Regions from separate parts of the Pseudoalteromonas sp. APC 3250 genome, predicted to be linked through region 1. Evidence: predicted binding sites of a transcription regulator. Region 1 holds the regulator's gene; each other region holds the start of a gene.
What was found. Region 1 encodes MetJ, which represses methionine synthesis genes. Its sites were predicted from a motif close to TAGACGTCTAGACGTCTA; they were not measured.

Region 1 (3,267 bases):
CTCGAACCACCAAATTTATGAACCTGATTTACCATATTAATACCGACTCGCATTTATGTTTTGTATTTTGAAGATTGGTATGCACTACCATAACGCCGGATGCGCCGCGTTTAACTTTACTGAACCAAATGATTCACTAGCACCACTTTTTGCCGATAGGCCGGGATTGGCTTGCCCTGGGCGCACCAAATTAAATACCCTGTCTAAGTCAGCGAGTAAATCATTTACATCTTCAATACCCACCGAGATACGAATAAGCGTGTCGCCTACTCCGGCTTCTGCACGCGCGGTTGCGTCCATGCCGGCGTGGGTCATAGTCGCAGGGTGACAAATCAAACTTTCTACTCCACCTAATGATTCCGCTAAGCTAAATTCATTTAAGCGCGTTAAAAACGCTGCAGCATCGTTTATATCGCCTTTTATATCAAAGCTAACCATAGCACCAAAGCCAAGCTGCTGCGCCTTAGCTAGCGCATGTTGAGGGTGTGATTCAAGACCTGGGTAGTAAACTTGGGCAACAAACTGGGAGCGTTCTAAATACTGTGCAATGGCGAGTGCATTTTCTTGGTGTTGCCTTAAACGCACGTTTAACGTACGTAAGCCTCTGAGCGTTAAATAGCTATCAAATGGCGCGCCGGTGATGCCAATGTTATTTGCCCACCACGCTAACTCTTCACCTAACTCAGCAGTCGCTGCGATAACCGCGCCACCAACAACGTCTGAATGGCCATTGATATATTTTGTGGTTGAGTGCACCACAATATCAGCGCCAAACTTAATCGGGTTTTGTAATGCTGGCGATAAAAATGTGTTGTCGGCGGCAACCAGTGCACCACACTGTTTAGCTGTATCAGTTACCGCTTTAATATCTGTTAAGCGTAAAATAGGATTGCTAGGTGTTTCAATCCAAATCAGCTTAGGTTTAATAGCAAGGATGCGTGTCAAACTGTCGCTTTTGGTAAAATCGACCACTTCTAGTTTTAATAAGCCGCGCTTTTCTAGCGAAGTAAATAAGCGATAGCTGCCCCCATAACAGTCATGAGGGATCACTAACGTATCGTCACTATTAAGTAATTGTGTTGTTAGGTGAACGGCTGCCATGCCTGTTGCGGTAATAATGCCTTTAGCGCCACCTTCAAGCTCCGTGAGCGCCTCAGCCAAAATGTCACGATTAGGGTTACCACTGCGGCCATAATCATATTGACGCTTTGTATCAAAGTCAGCAAATGAGTAAGTTGTTGATAAATAAAGCGGTGGAACAACCGCACCATGCTGTTTGTCGGCTTCTATTCCACTACGAACAGCAATTGTTGCCTTATTTTTTTCACTCATTTTCGCTACCTTTACTAATTTGGATGTTTAGACGTCTAAAAGGTAGCGCATGCAATTTAAGATGTCAAAACATTTAAATGTCTAGATAGCTAAATAACTAGTATTTGACTATCTTTTTTAAACCGATAGAATTTCACGCATATTTACACGCTTTGATGCTGTGTGAGCAATTTATAATCTGAGGCAACGATACATCTTATGGCTAAATGGAATGGTGAATATATTCACCCATACGCAGAACACGGGAAAAAATCCGAACAAGTAAAGAAGATCACCGTTTCGATCCCGCTAAATGTATTAAAAGTATTAACTGATGAACGTACTCGTCGTCAAATAAACAACTTACGTCATGCAACAAATAGCGAGCTTTTATGCGAAGCGTTTTTGCATGCGTTTACCGGGCAACCGCTGCCTAATGATGATGATTTGCGTAAAGATAACGCAGAAAAAGTACCTGAAGAAGTGAAGAAAATAATGCAAGAAATGGGACTAGAAGTGCCTATTTTAAATGAAGACTAGAAGGGTCTTTATACAAAAAAACCTCAGCAAATGCTGAGGTTTTTTTTGCGCTAATTTACACTTAACAATTACGCCATGTAGTTTTCTGGCATATCAATTTGTGCAACGCCAGAGTCTACCGCCGCCTGCGCAACCGCTTTAGCTATACGTGGTAACAAACGTGGATCCATTGGTTTTGGTATAATATATTTAGCACCAAACTCTAATTTGTCGATGCCTGCGGCAGTAAGCACTTCAGCCGGTACGGGCTCTTTAGCAATACTGCGGATTGCTTCTACAGCAGCAATTTTCATCTCGTCGTTTATTTCACTGGCACGTACATCTAACGCACCACGGAAAATAAACGGAAAACACAATACGTTATTAACTTGATTCGGATAATCAGAGCGACCTGTAGCCATAATTAAATCGTTACGTGCGGCGTGTGCTAATTGCGGATCGATTTCAGGATCGGGGTTTGAACAAGCAAATACCACGGGTCTATCAGCCATTAATTTTAAATCTTCAGGGGCTAATAAATTAGGGCCCGATACACCCACAAACACATCGGCATCTTCAATTACATCTTGTAAAGTACGTTTATCGGTATTGTTTGCAAATAATTGCTTATATTCATTCAAGTCATCACGACGCGTATGAATAACTCCTTTGCGATCTAACATATAAATATGTTCACGCAACGCGCCACATTTAATTAAAAGCTCCATACAAGCAACAGCTGCAGCGCCGGCACCTAAACATACAATAATTGCATCTTCAATTGCTTTGCCCTGTACTTCCAGCGCGTTTAGCATACCCGCAGCCGTTACAATAGCCGTACCATGCTGATCATCATGAAAAACAGGAATGCTACAACGCTCTATAAGCGCTTTTTCTATTTCAAAACATTCGGGCGCTTTAATATCTTCTAAATTAATTCCACCAAAGGTGTCGGCAATATTAGCCACTGTGTTAATAAAGTCTTCGGTAGTACGGTGCTTAACTTCAATATCTATAGAGTCTAACCCTGCAAAACGCTTAAATAGTAGCGCTTTACCTTCCATAACGGGTTTTGAAGCGAGTGGACCTAAATTACCTAAGCCTAAAATTGCGGTGCCGTTAGTAATAACCGCAACCATATTTCCTTTACCAGTATATTTGTAGGCATTTGCTGGATCAGCGGCAATTTCACGAACAGGTTCTGCGACACCGGGGCTGTATGCGAGCGCGAGGTCTTTAACCGTCTCAGCGGGCTTGGTCAGCTCAATACTGATTTTACCTGGAACGGGATGGGCATGGTAATGTAGTGCTTGTTCACGAAAATCTGACATAACGCGATTATATCCTGCAATTTAAGTTAAAGTGAGAGGTAGTTTTAATCTACGATACCTTTATTATTTTTAAATTCCAAGCAATATCAGGTCTATCCTGTTATAT
Region 2 (3,267 bases), on a different contig from region 1:
CCATTGGCACCAATAATACCCACAATAGCGCCTTTAGGCATGCTAAAGCTTAAATCATCAATTAAAACACGGTCGCCAAAGCTTTTACGTAAGTTGTTTACTTCTAATACTTGGTCACCTAAACGTGGGCCAGGTGGAATAAACAATTCGTTGGTTTCGTTACGTTTTTGGTAATCAGACTGTTGTAGCTCGCTAAACTGTGCCATACGCGCTTTTGATTTAGCTTGACGACCTTTAGGATTTGAACGCACCCATTCAAGTTCTTGTGCAATTGATTTTTGACGTGCTTTTTCAGATTTTTGCTCTTGCTGTAAGCGGGCATCTTTTTGCTCAAGCCAAGACGAGTAGTTACCTTCCCACGGAATACCTTCACCACGGTCAAGCTCTAAAATCCAGCCAGCAACATTATCAAGGAAGTAACGGTCATGCGTTACTGCCACAACGGTGCCTTCGTAGTCATGTAAGAAGCGCTCTAACCAGGCAACCGACTCAGCATCTAAGTGGTTAGTTGGCTCATCGAGAATAAGCATATCTGGTTTTTCAAGTAACAAACGACAAATAGCAACACGACGGCGTTCACCACCTGAAAGGTGCTCAATTTTAGCGTCCCACTCAGGTAAACGCAGAGCATCGGCAGCACGCTCTAAAACGTTATCAATATTGTGGCCATCATGCGCTTGAATAATCGCTTCTAATTCACCTTGCTCTTTTGCCAGTGCGTCAAAGTCAGCGCCTTCCATTGCGTATTCGTTATACACTTCGTCAAGGCGGTTAAGGGCATGTTTTACTTCACCCACAGCTTCTTCAACAATTTCACGAACTGTTTTGCTTTCGTCCAAAACAGGCTCTTGCGGCAAGTAACCAATTTTAGTGCCTGGTTGAGGGCGAGCTTCACCTTCAAAATCTTCATCAACACCTGCCATAATGCGTAGTAATGATGATTTACCAGAACCATTTAGACCTAGCACACCAATTTTTGCGCCTGGGAAAAAATGCAACGAAATATCTTTTAAGATAGTGCGTTTTGGTGGCACAACCTTAGATACTCGACTCATCGAGAATATAAACTTATCAGGTAAAACCATGGAAGAAGCCTTCAATAATAATAAAAATTTCAATGCTGTATTGTAGTGGCTCACAGGTGAAACAGTCAACGAATGGGGCTGTTTTAAAGTACATATTCAATATGTAAAAACCGGGTGAATAAATTTCATTTAGACATCTATACATCTAGAGGTTGATATTTTTGACATTCTGTTCATAATGAGAGCGTATTAATTCTCGGTTTTTATGAGCAGGAGCTTTAAGAATGCCAATTACAGTAGAAGACGAATTGCCGGCTATTGCACGATTACGCCATGAAAACGTGTTTGTTATGCCTAAAACGCGTGCAAAAACCCAAGAAATACGCCCTATGCGCTTGGCTATTCTTAATCTTATGCCTAATAAAGTAGAAACCGAAGTTCAGTTTATTCGTTTGTTGGCTAACTCTCCGCTGCAAGTAAATGTAGAGCTACTGCGCCTTGATACACATCGTAGCAGTAGCAACTCAGAGCAACACTTAGATACCTTTTATCGTTACTTTTCAGAAGTGAAAGACAACAACTACGATGCACTGTTAATTACCGGTGCGCCGCTCGCGCATTTAGAGTATGAAGACGTGGCGTATTGGGATGAGCTCAAAGTGATTATTGATTGGGCCGAACAGCATGTAACCTCTACCTTGTTTTCGTGTTGGGCTGCCCACGCGGCTTTATATCACCGTTATAATTTAAAGCGCGATTTAAAAGACAACAAACTCTGCGGGGTGTTTACCCATCAATGCTACTTTGCTCATGGTGCACTTACCCGCGGCTTTGACGATACCTTTTTAGTGCCGCACTCACGCTATGGGCACATAGATATAAATAAAATAAACGCTTGTGAAGAGCTGGTGGTATTAGCTGGCTCTGAACGAGTCGGGGCGTATTTACTTAAAAATAAATCGGGCAGCCAAGTGTTTATTACCGGCCACCCAGAATACGATGCCGACAGTTTAAAAGCTGAATATGAACGCGATTTACAAAAAAGTCCCGATGCGCCAAAGCCCGAAAACTATTTTCCTGATGACGATGCCAGCAAGCAACCGTCTAAAACATGGCAAAGCCACGCGTTTTTACTGTTTTCAAACTGGTTAAATTATTACGTTTACCAAACCACACCCTATGATATTAACTTAGTTAGCCAAGACGTAAGGACTAACAACTATGCCGAATAATCCTCAAAACAATAAGCATCAAGAGCTGAGCGCTGCGCTCAAACAGCGCATTTTAATTTTAGATGGTGCAATGGGAACCATGATCCAAGCGCATAAGCTTGAAGAGCAAGACTACCGGGGTGAACGTTTTAAAGATTGGCACGTGCTTATTAAAGGCAACAACGATTTATTAAGCCTAACCAAGCCAGAAATTATTACTGATATACACCGCAGCTTTTTAGCGGCTGGTGCCGATATTATCGAAACTAACACCTTTAACTCGACCACCATTTCGATGGAAGATTACGACATGGCGAATATAAGCCGTGAAGTCAATTTAGAGTCGGCTAAGTTAGCTCGCGCTGTATGTGATGAATTTAGCGCTAAAACCCCAGAAAAACCGCGCTATGTAGCAGGTGTTTTAGGGCCAACATCTAAAACCTGTTCGTTATCGCCGGATGTAAACGACCCCGGCTATCGTAATATCACTTTCGATAAGTTAGTGACTGCGTATGTTGAGTCGACCCTTGCGCTTATGGAGGGCGGTGTAGATATAATTTTAATCGAAACCATATTCGACACGCTTAATGCAAAAGCGGCATCGTTCGCGGTAGAAGAAGCGTTTGAACAAGCAGGGCGCACATTGCCAGTGATGATTTCAGGTACTATTACCGATGCCTCAGGCCGTACGCTTTCAGGGCAAACCACCGAAGCATTTTATAACTCTATTCGCCATATTAAGCCGCTTTCAATTGGCTTAAATTGCGCCCTTGGGCCAGATTTACTGCGCCAATACGTTGAAGAGCTATCACGTGTGTGCGAAACCTTTGTCTCTGTTCACCCTAACGCGGGCTTACCCAATGAGTTTGGAGAATACGACTTAGAAGCAGACGACATGGCAAAAGAGATCATAGATTGGGGTAAATCGGGCTTTATTAATATTGTTGGCGGTTGCTGTGGCACTACGCCTGCGCACATTCGTGTCTTTGCTAAAGGGCTTGAAGGCACAGCACCACGAAAATTACCTGAGC
Region 3 (3,267 bases), on a different contig from region 1:
TAAAAGAAAGCCAACGCAAAATGGAACAGCTCGCTTACTTCGACACATTAACCGGGCTTGCTAATCGTACATTCTTTAGAATGCAGCTTAGAAAGTCGATGGCGCTTGCTGAAAGAGGGCGTTACTCGTTTGCTTTATTTTATTTTGATCTGGATGAATTTAAGCGTATTAACGATACTTTAGGTCATGATGCAGGCGATCAACTATTGGTTGAAGTGGCAACACGCTTAAAGCAGCGCTTACGAGCAGAAGATACTATAGCCCGTTTAGGCGGTGATGAGTTTGCGGTATTACTCAGTGGTATTGAGCATCAAAAAGAAGCATCGGAAGTCGCTGACACCATTCAAAAAACGTTAAATCAGCCAATAAAATTAGGTAGTAACGAAGTGATTGTTAGTGCCAGTATTGGTATTACCTTGGCGCCATTTGATAGCCTAGAAGAAGATCAGTTATTAAAACATGCCGATTTAGCCATGTATGAAGCAAAAGCGAAAGGGCGCAATACGTTCCACTTTTACAGCCAAGATCTAAATGCAGCCGCCAATGAGCGATTATTCCTTGAAAATGAGTTGCGCCATGCAATTAAAGAAAAGCAACTCACACTGCATTATCAGCCACAAGTTGATTGTCGAGATAATAGTGTAGTGGGATATGAAGCATTGCTTCGCTGGTTCCATCCTACGCAGGGATTCATTCCACCTACTAAATTTATTCCTATTGCTGAGGCAACGGGTTTAATTGTGGAACTTGGTAAGTGGGTGTTACAACAAGCATGTGAGTTCACTAAACGACTAGAGCAACAAGGTAGAGCGAGCAACATGTCGATAAACCTGTCAGCAAGGCAGTTTAAAGACGCAAGCTTAGTACCTATGCTGAAAAAAATAATCATAGAGACGCAAATTAATGCTAAAAGCCTGCACCTTGAACTGACTGAGAGCATGCTAATGGGTAATGTTGAGGCGGCTATTGATCAGCTACATCAATTGAAAAAGCTGGGTATTTCAATTTCTATTGACGATTTTGGTACGGGCTATTCTTCGTTGAGTTACCTTAAACGTTTTCCTGTTGATATTCTTAAAATTGACCGCTCGTTTGTTAAAGATATCCCTGAAGATGATAATGATATGGAGATCACCGCTGCGATTATTGCGATGGCACAAAAGCTCAAGCTTGATGTGGTTGCTGAAGGGGTTGAAACAATAGAGCAAGTTGAATTTTTACAAAACAATAATTGTTTTATTGTGCAAGGCTATTACTTTAGTAAGCCCGTAGCCGAAGCCGATATCCCTGTGTTGTTTGATCAATTAGCTGCGTTAAAAGTCCCTGAATAGAACAAAAATTGCGGGTTAACCACCCGCAATTTTTACCTTAAACTTTAATCCTTCTAAAATCGCCTTTAACTTATCGCGATCATCACCTTGTACTTCAATAACTCCTTCTTTTACTGCGCCACCTTGGCCCATCTTACTTTTTATTGTTTTTGCTAACTTTTTTAAATCGTGCTGTTGGGGATCTAATCCTACAACTAGCATTACGCCTTTACCTTTTCGACCTTTGGTTTGACGCTCTATGCGAATAGACCCGTCTTTAAATAGTTTTACATCCAGTTCTTTTTCTGGCTTTGGCTGGTCAATTCGCCCTGTTGCTGTTGAATACACTAAGTGATTATCACTCATAATTAACCTATCTAAGATTGAATCTAATATTGGGCTAAATAATAACAAATTTGTGACGCAAAGGCGTAATTTTTGCGCCTAAGCTGAACACCTTTTAATCCCGCAAAGATAAACATCCTCTGTTTAAGTACCGCAATAGTGCTTATGAATAAAAGTGCTTAAGGATTTTAAAAAGCGCTTTAAATTGGCTAGCGCTATAAAAATATCCATGCTACTATTTCGGCATTATAGATGTATGGATGGCCAAATGATAAATTCTTATTTAGAGCAAGCTCAGCTTAATGTAGAGCAACAGTTAATTTATGCTGAGCTAGAAAAGCTTGAGCAGTACTTAAATAGCAATGCTGCACCGGCCGTGCGTTGGCAGTATCAAATTCCAGAACTCGGTGAAGGTGGCGCATGTAGTTTATTCGGCTACTTGCAAGATGAGCCGTTTAATTTAAACGATTACGTTAGCCAAAATACGCAAACAACAGCAAAGTTAGCGCAACTTCAGTTGATTGTTGACTATGTAATCGAAAACACTCGGTTAGATTGGTATGGCATCTATCAAAATACGGCCACCCCTGAAGGCGAGCAGTTATTAAAGCTCGCTTATTTTGGTGCACCGAGTCGCCCTTTATTTCCGCTCACCGCTGAATTTGCAACCGGCAGTAATAATGTGCAAGTGGCACTCAGTGGCAAAGGACGCGTCATTAATAATATTGAGCAATATTTAGCCGCGGGTGGCGAGTATTATACCTGCGACCCCAAGGTAAAAGCAGAGGCCTGCTTACCACTATTTAATGCGCAAAAGCAGTGCATTGGCATTGTCGATGGCGAAGCTTTTAATACTGATTTTTTTGATAAAGCGACGCTCGCGTTATTAATAGCGTGCTGTATTAAAATTCCTCACTTTTTAGTGTAAATAACACTAGTCAATCAAGTGAGTTTTTATGTTAAGCTTAGCGCAACAGCTAACCCCTAAATAACGAAGAGATAGCCAATGTTCTCAGTATTAAAACCATTACCAACAGACCCTATTCTTGGCCTTATGGCGGCCTACAAGCAAGATACTAACCCAAATAAGATTGACTTAGGGGTTGGTGTATATAAAGACGAGCAGGGGAATACCCCGGTATTAAAGTCAGTAAAAAAAGCAGAAGCGTTTCGTTTAGAAAATGAAATGAGCAAATCTTACATTGGACTTGCTGGTAACTTAGATTACTGTCAACAAATGGAAAATCTTCTTCTTGGTGAGCACCCGGCATTATTAGCTAATCGCGTACGCACAGCACAAGCACCTGGTGGTACAGGCGCACTTCGTGTTGCAGCAGAATTTATTGTACGTTGTAATCCAGGCGCTACTGTATGGGTTACTAACCCAACGTGGGCTAACCACATTAGCTTATTTGAAGCTGCAGGCTTAACGGTAAAAGAATACCCATACTACGACTACGAAAACAAAGATTTATTGTTTGATGAAATGGTTGAAACACTAACACAGGTGCCTAAGGGCGATGTGGTGTTATTACATGCATGTTGTCACAACCCAAGTGGTATGGATTTAAACGAAACACAATGGAATACTATTGCTGAACTTGCAAAAGAT

Region 2: the regulator MetJ is predicted to act here: its motif matches at 1,216-1,233, upstream of metA (homoserine O-succinyltransferase).
Region 3: the regulator MetJ is predicted to act here: its motif matches at 1,905-1,922, upstream of QL986_RS04900 (translation initiation factor).

What each region holds. Positions count from the first base shown of each region.
Region 1 covers NZ_JASDCM010000005.1:183,902-187,168, forward strand. Annotated here, with positions in the region: gene metL (bifunctional aspartate kinase/homoserine dehydrogenase II) at 1-35, opposite strand, end outside; gene metB (cystathionine gamma-synthase) at 85-1,332, opposite strand; gene metJ (met regulon transcriptional regulator MetJ) at 1,531-1,851, shown strand; gene QL986_RS07755 (malic enzyme-like NAD(P)-binding protein) at 1,920-3,161, opposite strand.
Region 2 covers NZ_JASDCM010000003.1:63,729-66,995, forward strand. Annotated here, with positions in the region: gene ettA (energy-dependent translational throttle protein EttA) at 1-1,085, opposite strand, end outside; gene metA (homoserine O-succinyltransferase) at 1,310-2,257, shown strand; gene QL986_RS04185 (homocysteine S-methyltransferase family protein) at 2,247-3,267, shown strand, end outside.
Region 3 covers NZ_JASDCM010000003.1:215,703-218,969, forward strand. Annotated here, with positions in the region: gene QL986_RS04895 (EAL domain-containing protein) at 1-1,331, shown strand, start outside; gene QL986_RS04900 (translation initiation factor) at 1,347-1,676, opposite strand; gene QL986_RS04905 (GAF domain-containing protein) at 1,924-2,583, shown strand; gene QL986_RS04910 (amino acid aminotransferase) at 2,662-3,267, shown strand, end outside.